One region of the Pseudomonas sp. FG13 genome, then DNA from elsewhere that is predicted to be linked to it. Evidence: predicted binding sites of a transcription regulator. Region 1 holds the regulator's gene; each other region holds the start of a gene.
The links. The regulator sigma-54, encoded in region 1, starts transcription at its own class of promoters, with help from an activator protein. The targets are predictions, from matches to a motif close to ANTGGCATNNANNTTGCTNT.

Region 1 (4,905 bases):
CCTCGAGGCCGACGGCAAGCTCGCCGGGATCTTCACCGACGGCGACCTGCGTCGCACCCTGGACCGCACCATCGATGTGCACAGCGCCACCATCGAACAGGTCATGACACCCCACGGCAAGACTGCCCGCGCAGAAATGCTCGCCGCCGAAGCCCTGAAAATCATGGAAGACCACAAGATCAGCGCCCTGGTGGTGGTCGATGCCGAAGACCGCCCGGTGGGCGCCCTGAACATGCACGACTTGCTGCGTGCGGGAGTCATGTAAATGAACGCAGACCTGCTGCTACGCGGTAAAACCATCAAGCTGGCCGTGTTCGACGTGGACGGCGTGCTGACCGACGGACGCCTGTATTTCCTCGAGGACGGCAGCGAGTTCAAGACGTTCAATACCCTGGACGGCCAGGGCATCAAGATGCTGATGGCCGCTGGCGTGCAGACGGCTATCATCAGCGGCCGCAAGACCCCGGTGGTCGAGCGACGCGCGAAGAACCTCGGCATTCCCCACCTTTATCAGGGTCGCGAGGATAAACTGGTGGTCCTGGACGAGCTTCTGGGCCAACTCAACCTAACCTATGAACAGGTCGCCTACCTGGGTGACGACCTGCCGGACCTGCCGGTGATCCGTCGGGTTGGCCTGGGCATGGCGGTGGCCAATGCGGCCGGCTTCGTACGCGAGCACGCCCACGGCGTCACCACCGCGCGAGGCGGCGAAGGCGCGGCCCGTGAATTCTGCGAACTGATCCTGCGCGCCCAGGGCCGCCTCGAAGCGGCGAACGCCGCGTACCTGTGAGCCATTTATGCTGAGCAAGAAGATTCGCACCATCCTGCTGTTCGCGTGCATCGCGGCGATTTTCGCGGCGGTGGGCTACTGGAACATCAGCCCCGAACGTTTTCTCGACCGCCCCGCCGTCCAGGTCGAGGAAAACGATATCGACTGGTATGCGACCAACACGCATACACTGCAATACCTGCCTGACGGCAAGGTGCAGTACGAAATGACGTCCGACAAGGTCGATCACGTCAAGGCCACCGACATTACCCTGGTCGCCAATCCGGACCTGAACATGTTCCGCGGCACCGAGTTTCCGTGGCACGTGCAGAGCAAACGCGCCGAAGTGAATCCCGGCGGCACCGAAGTGGAACTGATCGACTCGGTACGCGTTGCGCGAACCGATGAGAAAAACCGCACGACCATCATCACCAGCACTCGCATGACCGTGTTCCCGCAGCAACAATATGCGCAGACCGAGCAACCCGTTAGAATCGACGGCGCCGGCGGTGTATCGACCGGCACGGGAATGAAGGCGTATCTGAAGGAAAGCAGGATACACCTGCTATCGAACGTAAGAGGACAGTATGAAGCTCGCTAAAACCCTCCCTATTTTGCTCAGTCTGGGCGCAGCACTGGGAAGCGCGAGCGCCTGGTCTCTTCCCAATGACCGTGACCAGCCTATCCGCATCCAGGCCGACGACGCCCAACTGGACGACAAGAACGGTATCGCCACCTATAAGGGCGACGTGATCATCACCCAGGGCTCGATGAAGGTCACCGGCAACACCGTGACCATTACCCGTACTCAGTCCGGCGATATCGACGTGGTGACTTCGGTGGGCAACCTGGCTTATTTCGAGCAATTGCAAACGGCTGGCGACACCAAGCCCGTGCAGGGTTACGGCGTGACCATCCAGTATCACGCCTCCCAGGACCGCGTCGTGCTGATCGATCGGGCCAAGGTCATCGACAAGGACAACAACGTCACCCAGGGCGAGAAAATCGTCTACGACACCAACAAGAAACTCGCCAGCGCCGGCCGCGCCACCGGCAACAAGGTGACCGAGCAGCGCCCACGGATCGACATGGTCATCCAGCCGAAAAAGAAAACCGAGCAAAGGCCCCAGTAATGGCAACTCTGAAAGCTCAGCACCTGGCCAAGAGCTACAAGGGCCGTCAAGTCGTGCGAGATGTCAGCCTGTCCATCGACAGCGGGCAGATCGTCGGCCTGCTCGGCCCCAACGGCGCGGGCAAGACCACCTGTTTCTACATGATCGTCGGCCTGGTCCAGGCCGATCAGGGCCGCGTCCTGATCGACGACCTGGACGTCAGCCATCAGCCAATGCACGGCCGGGCCAAGGCCGGCATCGGCTATCTGCCACAAGAAGCGTCGATCTTCCGCAAGTTGTCGGTCGCCGACAACATCATGGCGATTCTCGAAACCCGCAAGGAACTCGACAAGGCGGGTCGTCGCCAGGAGCTGGAAAGCCTGCTGCAGGAATTTCACATCAGCCATATCCGCGACAACCTGGGCATGAGCCTGTCCGGCGGCGAACGGCGCCGGGTGGAAATTGCCCGCGCCCTGGCCACCGCACCGAAATTCATCCTGCTCGACGAACCGTTCGCCGGCGTGGACCCGATTTCGGTGGGCGACATCAAGCAGATCATCCACCATCTCAAGGCCAAGGGGATCGGCGTGCTGATCACCGACCACAACGTGCGCGAGACGCTGGACATCTGCGAGACCGCCTACATCGTCAATGATGGACAATTGATCGCCGAAGGTGACTCCGCCACCATCCTGGCCAACGAATTGGTCAAGGAAGTGTATCTGGGCCATGAGTTCCGCCTGTAAGCGCGAAGTGTCTGGCAACTGTTCCGGCGCCGTCGGTTTTACCAGGCAGCGCCTCGGGAGAGGCTCAATGAATCCCCTCATCGGGAAACTAATTGAGTACTCCCTCTAGGCAAACACTTCAGTTTCAGGCATATAATTTGCTTAAGGTTTGGCGCTTCGGCGCCCTTGTAGTGGATGGCGCATGTGCGCCGGCGAATAAGGTGTTAAGCCCCTGCCATGAAACCATCGCTAGTCTTGAGAATGGGCCAGCAGCTGACGATGACACCGCAGCTGCAACAGGCCATCCGCCTGCTCCAATTGTCGACCCTGGACCTGCAACAGGAAATCCAGGAGGCCCTGGAATCCAATCCGATGCTCGAACGCCAGGAAGAAGGCGACGACTTCGACAACACTGATCCGCTGGCCGACAACGTCGAGCAAAAATCCAATACCGAGATCCAGGAGCCGTCCTACCAGGAGGAAGCCGCCCCGACGGTGGATAACCTCGAGGATGGCGAGTGGAACGAACGCATCCCCAACGACCTGCCCGTGGACACGGCCTGGGAGGACGTCTACCAGACCAGCGCCAGCAGCCTGCCAAGCAGCGATGATGACGAGTGGGACTTCACCACCCGCACCTCTGCCGGCGAAAGCCTGCAAAGCCACCTGCTGTGGCAACTGAACCTGGCGCCGATGTCCGACACCGATCGCCTGATCGCCGTGACCCTGATCGACTGCATCAACAATCAGGGCTACCTGGACGAGACCCTCGAAGAAATTCTCGAAGCTTTCGATCCGGAGCTGGACATCGAGCTGGACGAGATCGAAGCCGTCCTGCATCGGATCCAACAATTCGAACCGGCCGGCATCGGCGCCCGCAACCTGGGTGAGTGCCTGCTGCTGCAACTGCGCCAGCTGCCCGCCAAGACGCCGTGGCTGGCCGAGGCCAAGCGACTGGTCACCGACTATATCGACCTGCTGGGCGGCCGCGACTACAGCCAGCTGATGCGGCGCATGAAGCTCAAGGAAGATGAGCTGCGCCAGGTGATCGAACTGGTCCAGAGCCTCAACCCACGCCCGGGCTCACAGATCGAGGCCACCGAGCCCGAATACGTGGTTCCCGATGTGATCGTGCGCAAGCACAACGATCGCTGGCTGGTGGAGCTGAACCAGGAATCGGTCCCCAAGCTACGGGTCAACGCCCAGTACGCTGGCTTTGTAAGACGCGCCGATACCAGCGCCGACAACACCTTCATGCGCAACCAGTTGCAGGAAGCCCGCTGGTTCATCAAGAGCCTGCAGAGCCGCAACGAAACCCTGATGAAGGTTGCAACCCAGATCGTCGAGCATCAACGCGGCTTCCTGGACTACGGCGACGAAGCGATGAAGCCGTTGGTCCTGCACGACATCGCCGAGGCGGTGGGCATGCACGAATCGACAATTTCCCGGGTGACCACGCAGAAATTCATGCATACCCCACGGGGTATCTACGAATTGAAATATTTTTTCTCAAGCCACGTCAGCACCTCCGAAGGCGGCGAATGCTCGTCCACAGCCATCCGCGCGATCATCAAGAAACTGGTGGCTGCGGAAAATCAGAAAAAGCCGTTGAGTGACAGCAAGATCGCTGGTTTACTGGAGGCACAAGGCATTCAGGTGGCCCGCCGTACCGTCGCCAAGTATCGCGAATCCCTCGGGATCGCGCCTTCGAGCGAACGCAAGCGGTTGATGTAACAGGCCACGCCACAGCGTTCCAGTGGCAGGCATTTCTGCCTGCCGCTTTATGCACTGGCAACGAAGGAGAAGCTGTATGCAAGTCAACATCAGTGGACACCAACTGGAAGTGACCGAACCCCTGCGTACCTACATCGGCGAAAAACTCGACCGATTGGAAAGGCATTTCGACAAGATCACCAATGTGCAGGTCACGATGAACGTCGAGAAGCTGCTGCAGAAAATCGAAGCCACGTTGCATATTCCCGGCGGAGAGGTGGTTGCCAATGCGGAGCACACAGACATGTATGCCGCGATTGACCTGCTGACCGACAAGCTGGATCGCCAACTCAAAAAGCATAAGGAAAAGACCCAAAGCCTCCTCCAGGGCGCTACCGGTCGTTAATCCCCCCAATCCATGATCCGACTAGAAACCATCCTGACCCCCGGCCGTTCCATGGTGAACGCGCCGGGCGGCAGTAAAAAGAAAGCCCTCGAACAAATTGCCAACCTGATCCACCGCGAAGTGCCGGATCTGGAAATGCAGGACGTCTTCGAGGCCCTGGTTGCCCGTGAAAAACTCGGT
Region 2 (4,905 bases), on a different contig from region 1:
TAGGGGGCGAAATCGGCCAGTTGTTGCAGCAGGCGTTTTTGCAGCCGATCGAGTTGCGGGCGGATTTGCCCCACCAGGTCCGGACGCGGGAGGTCCGGGGCCTTGCCGGCCAGGGCCCAGTCGGACAGGTCGATGTACTGCACCAGTTTGTTGGCTTCTATCTGGGCGCTGAAAAACGCTTCCACGGTTTCACCGGACAGCTTGTAGACCGGTGCCTGGGCGACGGCGGCGGCAATGACTTCTCGCTCACGCTGACGGTCTTCTACCGGTTTATGGCTGTCCCATTTGCTCAGCGCCACTTGATCGGCAAGGGCGATGCGTTCGCCAATGGCGTTAAGCAATGGGGTAAGGGCGTCCGGAGCAGGTGTGGCTTCGGCGGTGGTCGTCAGTAGCGCGGCAGCGAGGGCAAGGCCAAGTGTGAGGCGCAAGTTCATGGGCAGTCTCTTCTTGTCTGGGAGGCGGCGGTCATCATGCACGTAATCTGCACCCATAAAAAAGGCCTCCCGAAGGAGGCCTCTCTTGTTTCACGCCGCGTGTGCGAGCGCTACCGGATCAGCAGCTGTAGTACAGCTCGTATTCCAGTGGGTGTACGAAGGTGCGAACCTTGATTTCTTCTTCGCTTTTCAGTGCGATGTAAGCGTCGATGAAGTCATCGCTGAATACGCCGCCCTTGGTCAGGAACGCACGGCCCTTGTCCAGCTCTTCCAGGGCTTCTTTCAGGCTGCCGCAAACCTGTGGGATTTCCTTGGCCTCTTCAGGCGGCAGGTCATACAGGTTTTTGTCGGCGGCATCGCCAGGGTGGATCTTGTTCTGGATACCGTCCAGACCGGCCATCATCAGTGCGGCGAAGGCCAGGTACGGGTTGGCAGCCGGATCCGGGAAGCGGGCTTCGATACGGCGAGCTTTAGGGCTGTTCACGTAAGGAATACGGATCGAGGCGGAACGGTTGCGAGCCGAGTAGGCCAGCATCACCGGTGCTTCGAAGCCGGGTACCAGACGCTTGTAGGAGTTGGTCGACGGGTTGGTGAAACCGTTCAGGGCCTTACCGTGCTTGATGATACCGCCGATGAAGTACAGGGCGGTGTCCGACAGACCGGCATAGCCTTCGCCTGCGAAAGTGTTCTTGCCGTCCTTGGAGATCGACATGTGAACGTGCATGCCCGAACCGTTGTCGCCGTACAGTGGCTTCGGCATGAAGGTCGCGGTGCGGCCATAGGCATCGGCAACGTTGTGCACGACATACTTCAGGGTCTGGACTTCGTCAGCCTTGGCGACCAGCGTGTTGAACTTCACGCCGATTTCGTTCTGGCCGGCAGTCGCCACTTCGTGGTGGTGAACTTCGACGGTCTGGCCCATTTCTTCCAGTGCGTTGCACATGGAGGTACGGATTTCGTGGTCGAAGTCGAACGGTGGTACTGGGAAGTAGCCGCCTTTCACGCCCGGACGGTGGCCCTTGTTACCGCCTTCGATGTCCTGGTCGGACATCCACGAACCTTGTTCGGAGAAGATCTTGAACATGGAGCCGGAGATGTCGGACTTGAACTTGACCGAGTCGAAGATGAAGAACTCAGGCTCAGGACCGAAGAAAGCGGTGTCGCCGATACCGGTGGACTTCAGGTATTCCTCGGCACGGTGGGCAATGGCGCGTGGATCGCGGTCATAGCCTTGCATGGTCGAAGGTTCGATGATGTCGCAGACCAGGATCAGGGTCGGCTCTTCGGTGAACGGATCCAGGACAGCCGTTTCGTCGTCTGGCATCAGGATCATGTCGGACGCTTCGATGCCTTTCCAGCCGGAAATGGAGGAGCCGTCGAACATCTTGCCGATTTCGAAGAAATCGTCATCCAGGGCATCACGGGCCGGCATGGTTACGTGATGTTGAGTGCCTTTGGTGTCAGTGAAGCGCAGATCAATCCACTTGACGTCATGATCTTTGATGAGTTGAACCGACTTCGACATATGTCCTCCGGGTGGCTTCGGGCGGGGTAATGGTTTGCCCGTAGATATGAGTGATGCCGGCGCGAATACTCTGCCAAGGCAACCTGCCTCACAAGGGAGCAAATTGCATGCCAGTGCCCCAGCTTGGGTTTTTTGCACCAAATCCACGCCTTTAGAGGGCTTGAACCAGGGATTGTCAGACAATTACGCACTGTAATGTAGCGCAAAGGATAGTCGGCGACCCGTTTTGGTGCGCTCAAAACCATCTACACATTAATTGGTCAAACCTTGAGCAATTTCCGCTATAATCCGCGCCCCCCTTTTTCGGCTGGCCGTTCGCGCGCTGTTTTCATGAAACTAATCGTAAAAGTCTTCCCCGAAATCACCATCAAGAGCCGCCCGGTCCGGACCCGTTTCATCCGGCAGTTGGCCAAGAACATCCGTGCCGTGCTCCGTGATCTGGATCCGGTCGTGGTGGTGAATGGCGTGTGGGACAATCTCGAACTGGAAACCCGCGTCAGCGAACCCAGGATCCTGAAGGAAATGACCGAGCGGCTGACCTGCATGCCAGGCATCGCGCATTTCCTGCAGGTGGATGAATATCCGCTGGGGGATTTCGACGACATCGTTGCCAAATGCAAGCTGCATTATGGCAATGCGTTGGCGGGCAAGATTTTCTCGGTACGTTGCAAGCGCGCGGGCAAGCATCCGTTCAGCTCGATGGACGTGGACCGCTACGTCGGCAGCCAACTGCGCCAGCAGTGTGGCGCCGCCGGTATTTCGTTGAAAAACCCGCAGGTTGAAGTCCGTATCGAAATACGCGACCAACGGTTGTTCGTCATCCACAGCCAGCACAACGGCATCGGCGGGTATCCGCTGGGTGCCCTGGAGCAGACGCTGGTGCTGATGTCTGGCGGCTTCGACTCCACGGTCGCGGCCTACCAGATCATGCGGCGCGGCCTGATGAGCCATTTCTGCTTCTTCAACCTCGGCGGGCGTGCCCATGAGCTGGGCGTGATGGAAGTGGCGCACTTCATCTGGAAGAAGTACGGCAGTTCCCAGCGCGTGTTATTTGTGAGTGTGCCGTTCGAAGAAGTTCTGGGAGAAATCCTCGGCAAAGTCGACGACAGTCATATGGGCGTCATTTTGAAGCGTATGATGTTGCGTGCCGCGTCCAGCATCGCTGATCGCCTGCACATCGACGCGCTGGTTACCGGGGAGGCGATATCCCAGGTATCGAGCCAGACGCTGCCGAACCTGTCGGTGATCGACTGCGTCACCGAAAAGCTCGTGCTGCGCCCGCTGATCGCCAGTCACAAGCAGGACATCATCGACACGGCCAACGCGATTGGCACCGCCGAATTTGCCCGGCACATGCCGGAGTACTGCGGGGTCATCTCGGTCAACCCGAAGACGGCCGCCAAGCGCGGGCGCGTGGAGCACGAAGAGAAAGAATTCGACATGGCGGTGCTCGAGCGTGCGCTCGAAAACGCCAGGCTGGTGCCGATCGATCGGGTGATCGACGAATTGGGCCAGGACATCAAGATTGAAGAAGTCGGCGAAGCGCTGGCCGGTCAGATCATCATCGACATCCGTCATCCGGACGACGCTGAAGACGACCCGTTGAGCGTCGCCGATATCGAGGTACAAACGATGCCGTTCTATGCAGTGAACGCGCGTTTCAAGGAACTGGACCCTACTCGCCAGTACCTGCTGTATTGCGACAAAGGCGTGATGAGTCGCCTGCATGCCCACCATTTGCTCAGTGAGGGGCATGCCAATGTGCGCGTTTATCGACCGAGCTAAGTGCCCGGGGCTGTTTGCCTGTGGCCTGCGTCACCGGCCCCCCGACGCCGCCGACAAGCTGTAGCGGCTTTGTCGGACTCAACGTAAATCGCTGCCACGACCTGTCAGCACACCGAATCCTCTGATCGAGATACACAAGTGATCGAAAATCTACGCAACATCGCCATCATTGCCCACGTTGACCATGGTAAGACCACCCTGGTAGACAAACTCTTGCGTCAATCCGGCACCCTGGAACGCAACGAGCTCAACGACGAGCGCGTGATGGACTCCAACGACCAGGAAAAAGAGCGTGGTATTACCATCCTGGCGAAAAACACCGCCATCAACTGGAACGGCTACCACATCAACATCGTGGACACCCCGGGCCACGCCGACTTCGGTGGTGAAGTAGAGCGCGTGATGTCGATGGTCGACTCCGTGCTGCTGCTGGTCGACGCCCAGGACGGCCCTATGCCGCAAACCCGTTTCGTGACCAAGAAAGCGTTCGAAGCCGGCCTCAAGCCGATCGTCGTGATCAACAAGGTCGACCGTCCGGGCGCGCGTCCTGACTGGGTTCTGGACCAGATCTTCGACCTGTTCGACAACCTGGGTGCCACCGACGAACAACTGGACTTCCAGGTCGTCTACGCCTCGGCCCTGAACGGCATTGCCGGTCTGGACCACACCGACATGGCTGAAGACATGACCCCGCTGTACCAGTCGATCGTCGACAACGTACCTGCGCCGGCCGTTGACCGTGATGGTCCGTTCCAGATGCAGATCTCGGCCCTGGACTACAACAGCTTCCTGGGTGTGATCGGTGTTGGCCGTATCGCCCGTGGTCGCGTCAAGCCGAACACCCCGGTCGTCGCCATCGACGTCGACGGCAAGAAGCGCAACGGCCGTATCCTGAAGCTGATGGGTCACCACGGTCTGCACCGTGTGGACGTCGAAGAAGCGGCTGCCGGCGACATCGTCTGCATCAGCGGCTTCGAAGAGCTGTTCATCTCCGACACCCTGTGCGACCCGACCGTTGTCGAGGCGATGAAGCCGCTGACCGTCGACGAGCCGACCGTTTCCATGACCTTCCAGGTCAACGACTCGCCATTCTGCGGTAAGGAAGGCAAGTTCGTGACGTCCCGTAACATCAAGGAGCGTTTGGACAAAGAGCTGCTGTAC
Region 3 (4,905 bases), on a different contig from region 1:
GCGTGTGATCACCCCCCTGCATCTGGATGCCGAATAGGATGAAGCGTCTCTACTGGCTCGGCCTGGGCTTGATGCTCACCACTGCTCACGCATCGGCTGCCGACACATTGCGTTGCGGCAGCCAGTTGATCAGCGTTGGCGACCGCTCGAGCGAAGTGTTGCAAAAGTGCGGACAACCGGTGGCGCGGGACGATCTGGGCTACAAACGCAGCGTCAATCGCCGGGAGGAATACCCGGTGGAAGAATGGACCTATGGCCCCAACAGCGGCATGTACCAGTTCCTGCGCTTCGAGGGTAATCGACTGGTGCAGATCACCAGTCGGCGTGGGCACTGAGGTTGGCAATGACACCGCTATCGCGAGCAGGCTCGCTCCCACAGGGGATCGGTGCCGAGCGTACATTTTTGGAACAACCCAATACCAATGTGGGAGCGAGCCTGCTCGCGATGGCGGTGGATCAGCCAATACAATCGTCGACTGACCTCCATCCAAAATAAAACAGGCCCCCGGCAAAATGCCGAGGGCCTGTGGCGGCCACGTCCCTGTGGCCTTTCGCATGAACTCCAAAGCAACGGCAAACGTATGACACAGCCCGTTTGCCGCGCCCTCTCCCAGTCCAGGCGAGAAGTCTTGGCCTTATTCGGCCTTCAGGCCATCAGCCGATACGGCTTTGACGCCTTTGATTTTCTTGGCGATCGCCACGGCGGTGGTTTTTTGAGCTGCGGTGACAGCAACGGTCGAAGACAGGGATACGACGCCTTTGTTGGTTTCAACCTTGATGTCGGAGCCTGGGATACCCTTTTCGGTGACCAGGTCAGCTTTGACTTTGGTGGTGATCCAGGTGTCCTTGGTTTCTTCCTTGGCTTTAGTCACTTCACCAGCAGCCAACATCATCGGAGCCTGGGTCGCTTGAGCAGTCTCGGCAAATGCGTTAGCCATGGTCAAGGTCAGTGCGGCAGCAGTAGCGGCAGTGATAGCGAACTTCTTCATACGAGTAACTCCTGTTTTTCTCAGAAACTGCCGGAGGTGATTCCCGGCAGGGTTATCAGGAGTAGTGCGAAGGGTGTGCCAGCTTTAAGGATTTTATTAATTTGTTTAAAATCAATAAGTTAAGCGAAACGGCAATTTGGCTGGTCATGCAAAATGCATGAATTCCTGCTTTCTGACATGCAACTTGCGGGTTTGCTCTCTCCTTAAGCCAATGAAATACGAAGATTTTTTTTGGAGCGCATGCTCCCGCCGGATCGGACAGATGCGCCAGCACGCAGCCCTGCTTTTGGGCTGCGCATCAGGCAAGTAAAACCCCGCTATCAGACGCCAGGGCATCCCGCCGGCAGAAACTCTTTGGCGGCCGTCGACGCACATGTCCAGGCACCGGCCGCATCACGACTGAGGGTGATCGTCTTACCCGCTACAGCAGCTGGAGCCTTCAAGAGGGTACAGACAATGGTGCCTGTTCCGGCCGCCGCAGTGCCGGTGACAGCAATCGTGCAGTTGCTGGTAGGTGATGTGAAGCCCATGTTGGCTGCCGTTGGATCGTTACCCTGATTTATAACATCCTCGTAGGGCACCTTTAATGCAGAAATTTCCCCCAGCCCAGCGGTGGCCTTCGCCCGCGCCTGATACTTGGAATACTGCGGCAACGCAAACGTCGCCAGAATGCCGATAATCGCCACGACGATCAGCAGCTCGATCAACGTGAAACCATTCTGCTTGTTCATAGACATCTCCATTAACATGAGGCGAAATCTCATGCTTGGAGGGTGTATTGCACGGCACATGCCAATCCCCGCGACCCTGCCAGCAAGAGCTTCCAGCCCAAGGAAGCCCAACGTCCTACCCCAACATCCGCACTATCTGACGTTTTTTGTCACCCGCCCCCGCTGGTTTGGCGTCGAGGCTTGACTAGGCTATAAGTCATGAACTGTCAGCAGTCGGGATCCCCATGAATGACATCGCCCTCAGCGGCCTGACCAAGCAACTGGTGCTGGCCGAGCTGATCACCGAGCAAAGCGCGCAGCAGGCGCAGCAACAAGCCCAACGCAACCGCATGCCCCTGGTCAGTTATCTGGTGCAGAACAAACTGGTCCAGAGTCGCCAGGTTGCGGAAATCGCCTCGGAGCATTTCGGCGTCGCCCTGCTGGACCTCAACAGCCTGGACAAGGAAAGCCAGCCCACCGGCCTTGTCAGTGAAAAACTGGTTCGGCAACACCATGCCCTGCCGCTGTGGCGGCGCGGCAACAAGCTGTTCGTGGGGATCTCCGATCCCACCAACCACCAGGCCATCAACGACATCCAGTTCAGTACCGGCCTGACCACCGAAGCCATCCTGGTGGAAGACGACAAACTCAGCGATGCCATCGAGAGGTTTTTCGAATCCAGCACCACGGGCCTGGAAGGCATGGGTGATGTCGACCTCGATGGCCTGGACATCGAGTCGGACGACGATCGCAAGCAGGACGCCATCGCCGGTCAGGACGCCGATGACGCGCCAGTGGTGCGATTCGTCAACAAGATGCTGCTGGACGCGATCAAGGGCGGCTCTTCCGACCTGCACTTCGAACCCTATGAGAAATCCTACCGGGTGCGGGTGCGCACCGACGGCATGCTGCGAGAAGTGGCCAGGCCGCCGACCCAACTGGCCAGCCGCATCGCCGCGCGCCTGAAGGTCATGGCCAGCCTGGATATTTCCGAGCGGCGCAAACCCCAGGACGGTCGGTTGAAAATGCGCCTGTCGAAAACCAAATCCATCGACTTCCGGGTCAATACCCTGCCCACGCTCTGGGGCGAAAAAGTGGTGATCCGGATTCTCGACCCTTCCAGCGCGCAAATGGGCATCGATGCCCTGGGCTACGAACCGGATCAGAAAGAGCTCTACCTTGCGGCCCTCAAACAACCCCAAGGACTGATCCTGGTCACCGGGCCGACCGGCTCGGGCAAGACTGTCTCGCTCTACACCGGCCTGAATATCCTCAATACCGTGGATATCAATATTTCCACCGCCGAAGACCCGGTGGAAATCAATATGGAAGGCATCAACCAGGTCAACGTGAACCCACGCCAAGGGCTGGACTTTGCCCAGGCCCTGCGCTCCTTCCTGCGTCAGGACCCGGACGTGATCATGGTGGGTGAGATCCGCGACCTGGAAACGGCCGAAATCGCCATCAAGGCCGCCCAGACCGGGCACATGGTGCTCTCCACCCTGCACACCAACAGCGCCGCCGAAACCCTGATCCGCTTGCAGAACATGGGCATCCCCGGCTTCAACATCGCCACGGCGGTCCATCTGATCATCGCCCAGCGCCTGGCGCGGAAACTGTGCAGCCACTGCAAGAAAGCCACGGAGATTCCCGAGGAAACCCTGCTCAAGGAGGGTTTCCCCAAGGAACGCATCGGCTCATTCACGATCTATGAGCCGGTCGGTTGCGAACAGTGCAACAACGGCTACAAAGGACGCGTGGGGGTTTACGAAGTGGTAAAAAATACGCCTGAACTGCAACGGCTGATCATGGCCGAAGGCAATTCCCTGGAAATCGACCTGCAAATGCGCAAGGACGGGTTCAACGATCTGCGTACTTCGGGGCTGCTCAAAGTGATGCAAGGGGTGACCAGCCTCGAAGAAATCAACCGGGTCACCAAGGACTGAACATGGCGGTCAAGGCAGTAAAAACCGACACCTACACCTGGGAAGGCAAAGACCGCAAAGGCACGAAGATGTCCGGTGAGCTGACCGGCCAGAGCCCGGCCCTGGTCAAGGCGCAACTGCGCAAACAAGGCATCAACCCGGAAAAGGTACGCAAGAAATCCACGTCGATATTCGGCAAGGGCAAACGCATCAAACCGCTGGACATCGCCCTCTTCACCCGCCAGATGGCGACGATGCTCAAGGCCGGTGTGCCCCTGCTGCAAGCCTTCGACATCATTGGCGAAGGCTTCGACAATGCCAACATGCGCAAGCTGGTGGAGGAGGTGAAACAGGAAGTCGCCGCCGGTAACAGTTTTGCCGCGTCGTTGCGCAAATGCCCGCAGTACTTCGACGAGTTGTATTGCAACCTGGTGGACGCCGGTGAGCAGGCCGGCGCCCTGGACACCTTGCTGGACCGTGTGGCGACCTACAAGGAAAAGAGCGAGGCCCTCAAGGCCAAGATCAAGAAAGCCATGACCTATCCGGCGGCCGTTGTGCTTGTCGCAGCAGTGGTCACCGGCATTCTGTTGGTCAAGGTGGTGCCGCAGTTCGAATCGGTGTTCTCCGGGTTCGGCGCGAAACTACCTGCCTTTACCCTGATGGTCATCGGCCTGTCGGAGTTCATGCAAGAGTCATGGTGGCTGCTGCTGGGCGGGGCGGTGGGCGCGTTTTTTGGCGTGAAGTATGCCCTCAAGCGCTCCCAGGGCTTTCGTGACTGGCGCGACAAATGGTTGCTCAAGCTGCCACTGGTAGGCGCCCTGATGTACAAGTCGGCGGTAGCCCGCTACGCCCGGACGCTCTCCACCACCTTCGCCGCCGGCGTGCCACTGGTGGAGGCCCTGGACTCGGTCTCCGGCGCCACCGGCAACGTGGTGTTCAAACGTGCGGTACAGCGTATCCGCCAAGACGTCTCGACCGGCATGCAGTTGAATTTTTCCATGCGCGCCTCAGGCATATTCCCAAACCTGGCGATCCAGATGACCGCCATCGGCGAGGAATCCGGGGCACTGGACGATATGCTCGACAAGGTGGCGGGTTTCTATGAGGCCGAGGTCGACAATCTGGTGGACAACCTCACCAGCCTGATGGAACCCTTCATCATGGTGGTCCTGGGGGTGGTCGTCGGCGGTCTGGTGGTCGCCATGTACCTGCCCATCTTTCAACTCGGCTCTGCGATCTGACATGCCCCTGAGCGAATTCTTCGTGCTTTATCCCATGGCC

Region 2: the regulator sigma-54 is predicted to act here: its motif matches at 2,055-2,074, upstream of glnA (glutamate--ammonia ligase).
Region 3: the regulator sigma-54 is predicted to act here: its motif matches at 1,767-1,786, upstream of ACODTO_RS23150 (pilin).

What each region holds. Positions count from the first base shown of each region.
Region 1 covers NZ_JBMDKO010000002.1:83,638-88,542, reverse strand. Annotated here, with positions in the region: gene ACODTO_RS02920 (KpsF/GutQ family sugar-phosphate isomerase) at 1-265, shown strand, start outside; gene ACODTO_RS02915 (KdsC family phosphatase) at 266-790, shown strand; gene lptC (LPS export ABC transporter periplasmic protein LptC) at 798-1,370, shown strand; gene lptA (lipopolysaccharide transport periplasmic protein LptA) at 1,357-1,902, shown strand; gene lptB (LPS export ABC transporter ATP-binding protein) at 1,902-2,627, shown strand; gene ACODTO_RS02895 (RNA polymerase factor sigma-54) at 2,844-4,340, shown strand; gene hpf (ribosome hibernation-promoting factor, HPF/YfiA family) at 4,417-4,725, shown strand; gene ptsN (PTS IIA-like nitrogen regulatory protein PtsN) at 4,738-4,905, shown strand, end outside.
Region 2 covers NZ_JBMDKO010000006.1:212,017-216,921, forward strand. Annotated here, with positions in the region: gene ACODTO_RS08510 (chorismate mutase) at 1-434, opposite strand, end outside; gene glnA (glutamate--ammonia ligase) at 553-1,959, opposite strand; gene thiI (tRNA uracil 4-sulfurtransferase ThiI) at 2,290-3,744, shown strand; gene typA (translational GTPase TypA) at 3,883-4,905, shown strand, end outside.
Region 3 covers NZ_JBMDKO010000039.1:7,342-12,246, reverse strand. Annotated here, with positions in the region: gene ACODTO_RS23165 (DUF748 domain-containing protein) at 1-37, shown strand, start outside; gene ACODTO_RS23160 (DUF2845 domain-containing protein) at 39-335, shown strand; gene ACODTO_RS23155 (BON domain-containing protein) at 636-989, opposite strand; gene ACODTO_RS23150 (pilin) at 1,310-1,720, opposite strand; gene pilB (type IV-A pilus assembly ATPase PilB) at 1,945-3,645, shown strand; gene ACODTO_RS23140 (type II secretion system F family protein) at 3,648-4,865, shown strand; gene ACODTO_RS23135 (prepilin peptidase) at 4,867-4,905, shown strand, end outside.